DNA from 3 places in the Ammoniphilus sp. CFH 90114 genome. Region 1 is predicted to be linked to each of the others. Evidence: predicted binding sites of a transcription regulator. Region 1 holds the regulator's gene; each other region holds the start of a gene.
The links. The regulator Rex, encoded in region 1, represses fermentation and respiration genes when NADH is low (regulators of the CRP and FNR family bind a similar motif). The targets are predictions, from matches to a motif close to TTGTGAAATATTTCACAA.

Region 1 (4,259 bases):
CACCTCGTATTAATATACATTCTTTAGTTTACCACATTCCTTATGCGAAAGGTGACGGGGAAGGGAGGAAGATGAACATAGTGAGCAAAAAATGGTTAAGAAAGCAAATACTATCCAAGAGAAGTCAGATAGAGAGCAGTATAAGAAAGAAAAAGTCTGAGCAAATTGTTCGTCAAATATTAGATAACCAAAGCTATAAAGAAGCAAAAACTTTGTTTTCCTTTGTCCCTTTTGGGGATGAAGTGGATATTCGTGAGCTGTTATCGACGGCCTTGCAAGAGGGAAAAGAAGTCGTTATTCCGAAGACGTTTGTAGAAAAAAAAGAAATGGTTCCTTACCTGTTTAGGGGATGGGAAACCTTAGTTCCGGGAATCTATGGCATCTTAGAGCCTGACCCCGAAATATCACCGACAGCGAATCTAGAGAAAATAGATCTTATTATTATGCCAGGTGTAGCTTTTGACCATAATGGTGGAAGACTTGGGTATGGAGGGGGCTACTATGATCGTTTTTTGTCAAAGCTTCCTAAACTGCCAAGGATGATCGCACCTTGTTTTGTAGAACAAATCGTAGAATCCATTCCAATGGATGACCATGACTTCCGGATGGAAACCATTGTTACGGACGAGGGATGGATTGACTGTATAAATTCGTTTTAATTACGTTGTGAAATCATGTACAATATAGATGGACTCTTGTTACTGAACTGAGACTTATTTATCTTTCAACTAGGAGGATTTTCATGTCTGTATATAAAATTGGTGTTGTCACAGCGAGCAATTCGATTTATCGAGGAGAAAGAGAAAACGATAGCGTAGAAAAGCTAATTGAGTTGCTAAAGAAGCACTTAGATAGTGAGATACATATTCATCGCACTGTTCCCGATAGCATCGAGATGCTGAAGGAGACTATGATTGAGCTAACGGATAGAGAAAGAGTGGATTTACTTTTAACCGTTGGTGGAACGGGACTTAGTCCGGAGGATGTGACTCCTGAAGCTACAGAAGGGGTTATCGATCGCCATGTTCCAGGACTAGCGGAAGAGATGAGAAGGGCATCTCTTGCGAATTCTCGTCGTGCGATGCTCACTCGTGCGATTTCAGGTACACGAGGCAACACCCTAATTGTGAACTTTCCTGGCAACCCTAAGGGAGTGGAAGAGTGTTTTACAGCTATATGCGACCAGATTCCACATGCGATTAATATCATTCATGGGAATGTGGGGGTTGGATCTATTACAAGGGAGGAAAAGTGGTGAAATCTTCGTACTTGATAGAAGTGCCAGTTGAACAAGCTGTGGGAATGAGACTCGGTCATGACTTGACTCGTATTCTCCCAGGTGAGTTTAAAGGAAGAGCATTTAAGGCGGGGCATGAAATCACACCAGAAGATATACCTCTATTGTTAGACATCGGAAAAAGACATATTTATATCATGGACATACCTGTTGGCTACCTTCATGAGAATGAGGGAGCGGAAAGAATGGCGAAGGCACTAGCGGGGGGCGAAATCCTCTTAACAGAGCCAGTCGAAGGAAAAGTGACACTTAAATCCAAGATACATGGTTTGCTCAAGGTTCGAGCAGATATTGTTCACCAGGTCAATGAACTAGAAGGAATCTCTTTATCTACCTTAGTAGATAATCAAGTGGTCCAACCGGGTCAATCCTTGGCTGGTGTTCGGCCCATCCCATTGATTATTGAGGAAGGCAAGATTCTGGCAGTTGAACGATTAGCAGAACAATCTGCTCTCTCCGTGAAGCCCTTTAAGCCTATGAGGGTGGGGGTCGTAACAACGGGAAGTGAGGTTTATACCGGAAGAATTCAGGACAAGTTTGGTCCTGTCATCCGGGCGAAGCTTAAGGCTTTCGGCTCTGAAGTAATAGAGCAAAGACTTGCGAATGATGATGCCGAGCAGATTCAGAATGAGATAAGGTACTTTATCGATAAAAAGGTTGACTTGATCCTCGTGACTGGAGGAATGTCGGTGGATCCTGACGATCGTACACCTGGCGCAATCAAAGGGGTAGGAGCTGAAGTGGTCCGCTACGGAACCCCTATGCTTCCAGGCTCTATGCTGCTGATGGCCTATTACGGGGATATTCCGATCATGGGACTACCAGGATGCGTAATGCATGATCCGCATACTTCCTTTGATGTGTTCTTGCCTAGAATTCTTGCGGGAGAGAAGATCACAGCCAAAGATATTACCTCCATGGGCTACGGAGGATTTCATTCGTGTTAGTAAATTGACGATGAGGAGGTGAGCTCATGGAACAAGCTATACCTAAAGTAACAGCGAAGAGACTTCCCATATATTTTCGATATCTTCACGGGCTTTCCTCATTGGGTATTACTAGGGTTTCTTCAGCAGAGCTCAGCCGGTCGCTGAATATTGATCCAGCAACAATACGTCGAGATCTTTCCTATTTAGGAGCGTTAGGGAGAAAAGGTTATGGGTATGATGTAGAGTATTTAATTCAATTTCTAAGAGAGTTCTTGAAGCAGGATGAAACAACCCATGTTATCCTCGTGGGAGTGGGAAATTTAGGTACCGCTCTCCTTCAGTATGACTTCTTAAAAAATAACGCGATGATAGTTGCCGCGTTTGATAATGATCCATCGAAGGTTGGACAAAAGATAAATGGAATCCCGATTTATCCTTTGAATGATTTTGTAAGTGTAGTGGAAGAGGAGGATGCATTAGTTGCTATCCTTACCGTGCCGGTACATGCAGCGCAAGATGTTACGGATCAACTTGTGAAATCTGGAATTAAGGGAATCCTAAATTTTACCCCGACTAGATTGCAAGTACCCGAGGATATAAAAATTCATTATATCGATCTTAGCGTTGAGTTGCAGTCGCTTGTCTACTTTTTGAAAAAAAATGAACCGGTGGTCGTAGAAGAAAATGAATGATAAAGAAATGTCAATGGTGGATCACCTATCTGAGCTAAGAAAAAGGCTTATTTGGGTTATTTCCTTTTTTATCTTGTTTATGATCATAGGTTTTGTCGTAGCACCAACCCTTGTAGAACATTTAAAGAATGATCCAGCTGCGTCTAACATTTCGTGGCATGTATTTGGGTTCTCGGATGCTCTGCGGATCTATATGCAAGTGGCCTTTATCATTGCTGTTATACTGACGTTGCCTGTTATTTTATTTCATGTGTGGCGATTTATGTCTCCAGGACTTACCCAAGTGGAGCAGAGGGCCTTGCTGATTTATATTCCTTTTGCCATTATCTTACTGCTGTTGGGCTTAAGCTTCGGCTATTATATCTTACTTCCTATGATTATTGGGTTTATGTCCAACTTCACGTTTGCTTTGGGGGCAGAAGAAACCTACGGGCTAACGCAATATTTCCAGTTCATGTTTAACTTAATTCTTCCTGTCAGCTTGCTTTTTGAACTCCCAGTCGTCATTTTGTTTTTGACCACGATTCGGGTGGTCAACCCGATGATTCTTAAGAAGTTCCGCAAGTATTCTATATTGATCTTTGTCACCATCGCAGCTTTAGTTACCCCACCAGACTTTATATCCAATATTCTTGTCTCCATCCCGCTCATTGCGCTTTATGAGATTAGTATCTGGCTATCCGGATTCGTCTATCGCAAACAGAAGGAAAGAGACAAGGAATGGGAAGAAGAATTTGCGATTATTAAAACAGACGATTAAGAGGAGAGTGATCTCCTCTTTTTTGTGATGGATTGGGTTGCGTCCCTTCAGGATTCACTAAAATCGATAAAATACTCTCCACATATGACCCTTGGTATGCTTAGCCTCACCTTGGGACAAAATGGAAAGGGTAAATCTGTAGTTCATACATATATTTACAAATTTTTAATAAAAAAAGTGATTTAGGGGCTTGCAAAGTTGGGGAAAAATGACTATTATAATAAATGTGTTAGCACTCAAGTTGAATGAGTGCTAATAAAACGCAAATGTCCTTAAGGAGGGTGTTTCACAGTGTTAAGACCATTAGGTGATCGCGTGGTTATCGAAGCAATTGCTAAGGAAGAGACAACAGCAAGTGGGATCGTTCTACCAGACACAGCAAAGGAAAAGCCTCAAGAGGGCCGCGTTGTAGCTGTAGGTTCTGGACGTATTGAGAACGGAGAGCGCGTTGCCCTTGAAGTGAAAGAAGGCGACAAAGTTATCTTCTCTAAGTACGCTGGTACTGAAGTGAAATTCGGTGACAAAGAATTGTTGATCATGCGTGAAAGCGACATTCTTGCTATCTTACAATAATTGAGTTC
Region 2 (4,259 bases), on a different contig from region 1:
CGTATAGGAAGGCCGTTCGACGTCCGGTTGAATACGCAAGATACCTATATGACCGAGGCGAAGCCTAAATGGTTTGAAGGTAATCTAATATCTGTGGCATATGGTGTTCAAGACTCCATGCTTTACGATGTAGGATCTTTTTGTGATGTTCATTAAACGTTTCACTCTCTAAACGAATGAGGCGCACCCATTCCTTCAAATGATCTTGGTCCTCATTGCCCAGTTGTTCCTCCACGGCTGAACATATAAACGAACGACAGACACTATTTTTAAAATAAGGATCAAGACCACACCCTTTACCTTCGACGAAAAATTGACATACCGAAAACTTAAGCTTCCAATCCGTAAGCTCTGTCTTGGAAAGAAACTGATCCCGGGTAATATGTTCATAGCTGTTATGCACATAAGCATGAACAACAACCTCGTATTCTGCTAGCGTTCGATCCGCATTCTCATAGATGCGCTTGATAAAGAATTCACGCTTCCCGGATTTCACCATCTTCCAGATTTCATACAAGGAAAAAACAGGGCTATAGCTGCAGCAACCGACGTGCTGTAGATCTTGGCTATATGGCGCAAAATAATCGTCAGGACAGGATCGACAAAGACTTGTCATAATCTGTTTATTTTCAGAATCCCAATAAATCATGCACATCCACCCTCTAAACGGAAATAAATATGATCTTAACTGAAGAAAAGGAGCTGGGTCAACCAGCTCCTTTTACCATTACATAAATCTCCGGTGAGTTTTCTTGCCATCATGACTAAACAGGACTTGTCGTTCCTCCACAGTAGACTCCAGATGGACCGTTTTCCCCCATAGCTTATAAACGTATGGCAGGGTTTTCTCCACATACTTAATATCGAGCTCCATCCCTTCAAAATGGTGTTTAATATAGAGCTCACCATTCTTTAAGTAATCTCCATTTTCTACAGTAAGATAAGGAAATCCTCCATTCACACGTGAAGTGACTAACTGGTCGCGGACGATCTCCCAGGTCTTATCTGTTATGGTCCAGTCGTTGCCTTGTTTGGCAAACACATACATATCTAATTCTTCCACAAGTTCTTTTGTTAAGTAATTGCGTATAAAGGAAATATCCGAATCAAGTTCTCTAATTTCAAACATTTTTTTGCGTCCTTGCCCCATCTTTCGTCCGAATTTTTGTTGCTCTTCTTCCGTCGGATTATCCCACTTATTTTCTATATATTCAAACATCTTTAAGCCCAAGTAATATGGATTGATGCTTGTCGTGGAAGGTTGAACTACGCCTGCGTTCAATTTAGCAAACTCGACCGTTTCTGATTCGGTTAATTCCATTTCTCGGAGTATTCTTTGATGCCAATAGGAAGCCCAACCCTCATTCATGATTTTAGTCTCAAGCTGCGGCCAGAAATAAAGCATCTCGTTTCGCATGATGGTCAGAATATCCTTCTGCCAGTCCTTCAAATGAGGGGCGTAGCCTTCAATAAAGAGTAAGAGGTCCTTTTCTGGCTCGGGCGGAAACTTCGTCTCATTGGTTTCGTTTTCAGCGGCCGCCTTTCTTTTTGCTTGTTCTTCAGGGTCGAGTCCCCATAGGTCATCATAGCGGCCACTCTTCGCCAATCCCTTTTTCTCCTTCCGGGGCTCCTGGTTGCTCCATCGAAGTTTAGAGGCGAACAATCCAGGATCAATATGCTCCTGAACGGCTAATATAGCATCTAGAAAGCTCTCTACTTCCTCCTTCCCATATAAAATTTCGTATTGGCGTATGCGTTCAGCACTGGCTGACATACTTTCAACCATATCCCGATTGGTATTCGAAAAACGAATATTATTCTTAAAAAAATCACAATGTCCCAGAACATGAGCAACAATAAGCTTATTTTGAATCAGGCTGTTCCCTTCCAATAGGAAGGCATAGCATGGATTCGAGTTAATAACCAACTCATAGATTTTACTTAATCCCAGATCATATTGAAGCTTCATCCTGTGAAAGGATTTACCAAAACTCCAATGAGAGAAACGGGTCGGCATGCCATACGCACCAAAGGTATATATAATATCCGCCGGGCATATCTCATAACGCATAGGGTAAAAGTCCAAACCAAATCCTACTGCGATTTCGGTAATTTCATCAATGGCTCTTTCGAGTTGTTTTTTTTCCTCTAGCGTCATCTTTTCACCTCACCTTATTTAAACCGATAGCTTAAAACTGTCCTTATCCATACTATATGTGATAGAAAATGCCCTTTATGCCTGCTTAGAAGTATAAATCCCCCTGTGAACTTATTCACAGCCAATCAGCCTTCCCCGATTTACAATAATTGTAGGGGAGGGATAAACCATGATAGAGAACACTGTAACCGACCGTATAAGTCTACTGATTGGGCAGCATGAGGAGCTTAAATCAATCTCAAATACAGCACAGAAATTGATATTCACCGCTACTCGTCCTGTAATGAAAGAATTGATCTCTCAATTGTTTAAACTAACGGAAGAGCATGTTAAACAAGAAGAGGAGATTCTTTTACCTTTATTAAAAGAGATGTATTACTCTGATGCTCAGGAGATCTCTGGATTTATCATAGACGAGCATAATCAGATCAGAAAGCAGTTGATGGTACTTATGGATTCTATGGATTCATTCGATGAACATGATACGGAATGGGCACATTCTATTCAATGTGTATTGATTAATCAATTAGCCCACATCTTTGAAGAAGAACAGGTGCTGTTCCCACTAATCAAAAAGCATTTCAGTCAAAAAAGTTCACATTTGAGACATCTTAACTAAACTTATGTTTTGATGTCTTCTTTTTTGTTGTTCAAAATCATAAACAAAAGACTAACCCTATTACCGAGTTAGTCAAGATGCCTTCATTAATCCTTATTTAACAGCTTCTTCTCTTTTCTGGAAGAAAGACTTAAGTGCTTTATAAACTTCGCCCTTTTCTCTAATCACACAATACTTAAACTTGGGATCGTTAACATGCTTATAGGCAGACATAAGGGTCGAGTGACGATTGTATTGATTGACCTCTCCATAGCCAAACATGTTGGACCTCTTCATTAATTCTCCTACCAGCTTCACACACCGCTCATTATCCGAAGTTAGGTTATCCCCGTCAGAGAAATGGAACGGATAAATATTGTACTGAGAAGGAGGATATCTTGTATCGATGATTTCTAGGGCTTTCCGGTAAGCAGAGGAGCAAATCGTCCCCCCGCTTTCCCCTTTAGAGAAGAAGGCCTCCTCCGTAACCTCTTTCGCTTCGGTGTGATGGGCGATAAATACAATTTCTACTTTCTCATACTTGGTTCTGAGGAAGCGAGTCATCCAGAAAAAGAAGCTTCGGGCTATATATTTTTCAAAAATCCCCATACTTCCGCTTGTGTCCATCATCGCGATGACTAAAGCATTGGACCTTGGTTTTTTCACTTCATCCCATGTCTTAAACCTTAGATCATCATTTGTAATTCCTTTAAGCTGCGCCTTACCGGTCATAGCACTTCGCTTAATGGCTTCCAGGATCGTTCGCTTCTTATCGATATTGCCCATAAGCCCTTTTTTTCGGATATCATTAAATTCAATATCGGTAACCGTAATATTCTGCTGATCCTTTTGTTTTAGATTGGGCAATTCCATTTCCGCGAACAGCATCTCTTCCAATTCCTCAACGGAAATCTCTGCTTCATAATAGTCTTGACCTGGCTGGTCTCCAGCCCCTTGCCCTTTGCCGGCTCCCTGTGTTGGGTCTCCATCGCGGGCGATAACATCGCCCACCTTAGAGTCCCCTTTGCCTTGGCCAACCTGTTTATTCTTGTTGTGATTGTAGCGGAAGCGGTATTCATCAAGAGAACGTATCGGAATTTTTACAACATCTCTACCATCAGACATGATGATACTCTCTTCACTTACGAGATCTGGGAGATTTTGCTTGATGGCTTCTTTTACCTTTTCCTGATGCCTTACCTGATCCTGATAGCCTTTGCGGTGTAGTGACCAATCTTCTTGGGATACGATATACAAAGGCTCTTTCATTCGATTCCTCCTTAGGCGTTACCGTTCGAAAGCTCTAACGATTCAGCAAGCTTCCTACATACCTTAACAACTCGTTGGCACAGTGAGGGCAATAGCTATGGTCATCAATCAACCTCTTCGTTACCTCATTAACCTTCTTCAACTGGCTTTCATCTGGTGTTTTAGATGAAGTGGTAATCTTAACGACATCCTTAAGATCAGCGAAGAGCTTCTTCTCGATCGCTTCCCTCAAGC
Region 3 (4,259 bases), on a different contig from region 1:
GGACGATGAGATCATAAGTTTTCATAGTAAGCCACCTTTATATTTAAGCAGAAATTTGTTTTGCCAGACTGGATTTCTTTTTCCATGCTGAAATGATCACCGCTAGACAGATCGTGACAATGAAGATCCAGAAAAGAATTTTCACTGACCCTGAAGCGGTCTGACCTAAGTAAGAATAAAGAATGGTGGCTGGAGCCTGACCAATCCCTGTTGCAATCCAGAATCCCCAGAATCTCATGGAAGTTAACCCTGCAGCATAGCTTACCACATCAAATGAAATAAAGGGCAGCAACCTTGATACGAGAATTGATTGTTTACCGTACTGCTGAAAAAATTTATCTGTCATCTCAATTGCGGATTTACTCACTAACTTCTCGACAGCGGGTCTTCCTAAAGAACGTGCAATGAAAAAGCATAAAGCCGCACCAAGCATCGCGCTGCTCCAAGAAAGCAGACCGCCCCAGAAGGCTCCGAACAGCATCCCATTTGCGAAGGTAATCACGAACGCGGGTAAAGGAGCTAGGACCGCCTGAAAGATCATAAGCAACGCAGAAACGATTGGTGCAAAATAACCAAAGGATAAGAGATAGTCACGAAAGGCCTCAATATCAGCGGCTGCAAGCATAGCAGAAGCATCATTAATAAAATACCTTATTCCTGGCTGAACAAAGTAAAGCAATACAAAGACAAAGCTTATACCAACAACAGCAAAGATTGAATTACGTTGTGCTTTCGTCATGATTTTTCTCCCTTCTTCCAACTGTTTTTGGTAAAACAAGTGGCTTAACAGCCCAACGATAAATATCACTAAAATTGCTGAATTCATTTGGCTAAGAGAAAGATGAGGCATATAGATTCCCTGCCGGAGAACGTAGGCTGGTACGATAAGCAGCCGATCCCATTGAAAGGACTGGACAATCAATAGGGTTAGAGGACCGCCTACCAAGATACTAGCATGAACATATCGCTTCTCCCAAATAAGCCAATGGTCTAAAACAAAAAATTGATTCAGGAGAAATAGGATGATCGCTATTCCAACAAATACGGGAACCATGGCTCCTAGGTTGGCTCTCATATCAAGCCACGTCCATTTTACTAATGCATTAGCCAAGCTTAAGCTAAATATGAACGAGAAAAAGCCGGCATTTAAGATACCAAAAATGAATTGAAAAGTTCGATTGGTGGGTGCGATTGACATGTCGATCATCACCTCCTATTTGGTTAAAGGGCATAAACGCATGTTTATGCCCAACAAGTAAAAAAATTAGAGTAATTTAAAAGTTACGATGACTGGTGTTCCATCTGCAGGTAATACATCCTTGTTCCCTATAAATTCAACTTCTTTGTCCGCAAAAGCACCTTGGTGTTGGTGATGATTGCTTGTAATCCCCACTGGGCAGCTGTCAAAGCAAGCTAGACAACCTGTAAAGGCATCAATAGAGCGAGCATGATTCCCACCAAACTTGTACTCAATTGGCTTCCCCGTAGAATCTAATACCAGCTCTGTCATCTTATACTCCTTAGGTGCTCCCTCCCAAGAGATGGTTACATCCAGAACAGAGCCTTCAATAGTCTGACCTGCCGTATCCGGGGTCAAGTTATTGCCTGCTTCCGCTCCGATGGCCATTAAAGCATCGTGGAAGTTAGCTTGGTTAGCATAAGAAGTAAATAATGCCTGACCACCATATTTTCCCTCATGGAAGTTAAGACCATGACGAGTAGGCTCAACCGTATATTTACCATTAAGTTTAGCGAACACTTTGACCGTCTTTGCTTCTTTATCTACAACTAGCGGTTGCTGCTCCGTTGTATCTACTCCTTCAGCCGCAACGGTTTGCGTTCCTTTCACCTTTGCTCCCCCACTGGTTTCCTGTCCTCCACCACAAGCTGTCAAGGAGACAGCCACCAGAGCGGCCAGTAAAAGATAAGTCAATTTCTTCATAAATGATAGCACCTCCAATAAATAATTCCTTTTGACCCTATAAAATATATCACAAAATCTAATTTGCATGATAACTTTTCTTTAGCATTTAGCACATACAAGAAAACTCAAAAAATTATACCAACAGAAAATATGTACTTCAAAGTTTACCAAAGTAATGATATAGTAGATTTGCAGGTCTCTAGCATCTTAAATAAATAAATGGGGGTAATAGTAGATGAAGAAATTATTCACCGGCGTACTCAGCACGGCGATGATCGCTAGTTTAGCTATCACTGGCTGTAGCTCCAACCAAGAGACTACTCCAAGTCCTAACGATGGCAAAACCGAAGAGAAGGCAGCGGAAAAGAAAGAAAGCGTTATCCGTATGAATATTCAGACGGAACCGCCTTCCCTACACCCTGGTATCGCCACAGATACACAATCCATCACCGTTATTCGTGCGACTATGGAAGGTTTAATGAGAATCGGAATGGATGGAAAGCCTCATGAAGCAGCAGCTGAGAAGGTAGAAATCTCCGAAGATCTTAAGACTTATACTTTTACCATCCGCGATCATAAATGGAGCAATGGTGAAGCTGTCACGGCCCACGATTTTGAATATGCTTGGAAGTGGATTCTAACTCCTACCAATGAAGCTCCTTATGCTAACTTACTATACTTGATCGAGAATGCTGAAGCTGCAAAGAAGGGTGAAGCATCCCTTGACGATGTTGGTGTGAAGGCTCTTGACGAAAAGACTCTTCAAGTAACCTTAAACAACCCAACTCCTTACTTCTTAGAATTTACTGCTTTCTCTGTTTTCTACCCAATGAACAAGGCTGTTAATGAAGGAAATACAAATTGGCATGCGGAAGCAAACACACACGTTGGTAATGGTCCTTACAAGCTAGCTGAATGGGCTCATGGATCTGAACTAGTACTTAAGAAGAGTGACACCTATTGGGATGCTGCATCTGTTAAAGGTGACACCGTTAAGTTGATGGTCATTGAAGATCAAAATACAGAAGTAAGCATGTTTGAAGCAGGAGAATTGGACTGGGCAGGATCCCCTCTTTCTGAGATTCCACCAGATGCTCTAGTACCTCTATTACAAGAAGGTAAAGTAACTAGCCAACCAATCGCTGGTACTTACCTCTACCGTTTTAACACAACAAAAGAGCCATTCACGAACGCAAAAATTCGTAAAGCATTCTCTTATGCAATTGACCGTCAGAGCTTAGTAGAAAACGTAGCACAAGGTGGACAAATGCCTGCTATGGCTTGGGTTCCTCCAACTATGATTCCTGAGAATGAAAAAGGTCTATTCCAAGACAACAACGTAGAAGAAGCGAAGAAGCTATTAGAAGAAGGATTGAAGGAACTTGGTAAAGACAGCCTTCCTCCTATTGAACTTCTTTACAACACTCAAGAGCTGAACACGAAACTTGCTCAAGCCATCCAAGATCAATGGAGGGCTAACCTAGGCGTTGAGGTTACTCTAGTAAATAAAGAAAGAAAAGTACAATTAGAAGAAGAAAAAGCTGGCCAATACATGATGTCCCGTGGAGCTTGGTTAGGGGATATCAACGATCCTGTTAACTTCCTTGAGCTTTTCGTTGCAGTTGAAGGTAACAACCGCACGTATTGGACAAACCCAGAATTCACGAAGTTAATTAACGACACTTACGCTATGAACGATAACAATGCCCGTATGGAAAACTTCAAAAAGGCTGAGAAGATCCTTATGGACGAAATGCCATTCATGCCAATCTACTTCTACACTTACAACTACATGAAGGCTGACAACTTGAAGGATGTTTACATGGACGGTCTTGGAAGTCTTGACCTGAAGTGGGCTTACATGGAGTAATAGATTTGATGAGAATAAGCGGAGGTTACTCCGCTTATTTTTTTTGATTCTGGGAGGATCCGGGTGCTGGGTAGATCACCGGCAAATAGGAGGATAAAGTTGTTATCCTCCACCTATTTTCCCTTTTTCTGCGCCACTTTTGGAAATAACGGAAGTTTATCCGCTTAACTTGAACGTGTCCCCAAACAAGCAAAAAAAGAAGGATGCACCAAAATAGGCACATCCTTCTCCCATTACTTATCGCTTTTCTACTACAATTAGATATACTTCGTTATCTGCGTTCTTCCATAACTCGACTTTATCCGTAGTACGGATATCCGTCGCAGACATAGCAGATCCATCATGGGATTTCACTACGAAATCTTTCGTTAGCTTGTAGCTCGTAGAAACATTATTATAGAAGACATATTGTTCTCCATTTACACGGGTTTCTAGTCCCATGAATGCCACATTGTCTTGCGCTTT

Region 2: a site for Rex is predicted at 2,262-2,279, ahead of EIZ39_RS18995 (hemerythrin domain-containing protein). Genes of this name have one in related genera too.
Region 3: a site for Rex is predicted at 1,980-1,997, ahead of EIZ39_RS06185 (YdjY domain-containing protein). Genes of this name have one in related genera too.

The regions. Positions count from the first base shown of each region.
Region 1 covers NZ_SDLI01000008.1:35,791-40,049, reverse strand. The annotation lists gene EIZ39_RS17540 (5-formyltetrahydrofolate cyclo-ligase) at 81-659, shown strand; gene EIZ39_RS17535 (MogA/MoaB family molybdenum cofactor biosynthesis protein) at 743-1,258, shown strand; gene EIZ39_RS17530 (molybdopterin-binding protein) at 1,252-2,244, shown strand; gene EIZ39_RS17525 (redox-sensing transcriptional repressor Rex) at 2,271-2,918, shown strand; gene tatC (twin-arginine translocase subunit TatC) at 2,911-3,678, shown strand; gene groES (co-chaperone GroES) at 3,970-4,251, shown strand.
Region 2 covers NZ_SDLI01000009.1:85,073-89,331, forward strand. The annotation lists gene EIZ39_RS18980 (YheC/YheD family endospore coat-associated protein) at 1-68, shown strand, start outside; gene EIZ39_RS18985 (hypothetical protein) at 65-649, opposite strand; gene EIZ39_RS18990 (SpoVR family protein) at 728-2,158, opposite strand; gene EIZ39_RS18995 (hemerythrin domain-containing protein) at 2,328-2,777, shown strand; gene yhbH (sporulation protein YhbH) at 2,871-4,025, opposite strand; gene EIZ39_RS19005 (PrkA family serine protein kinase) at 4,060-4,259, opposite strand, start outside.
Region 3 covers NZ_SDLI01000002.1:310,577-314,835, reverse strand. The annotation lists gene EIZ39_RS06195 (dihydrolipoyl dehydrogenase family protein) at 1-25, opposite strand, end outside; gene EIZ39_RS27245 (TVP38/TMEM64 family protein) at 44-1,198, opposite strand; gene EIZ39_RS06185 (YdjY domain-containing protein) at 1,265-1,942, opposite strand; gene EIZ39_RS06180 (peptide ABC transporter substrate-binding protein) at 2,160-3,794, shown strand; gene EIZ39_RS06175 (S-layer homology domain-containing protein) at 4,032-4,259, opposite strand, start outside.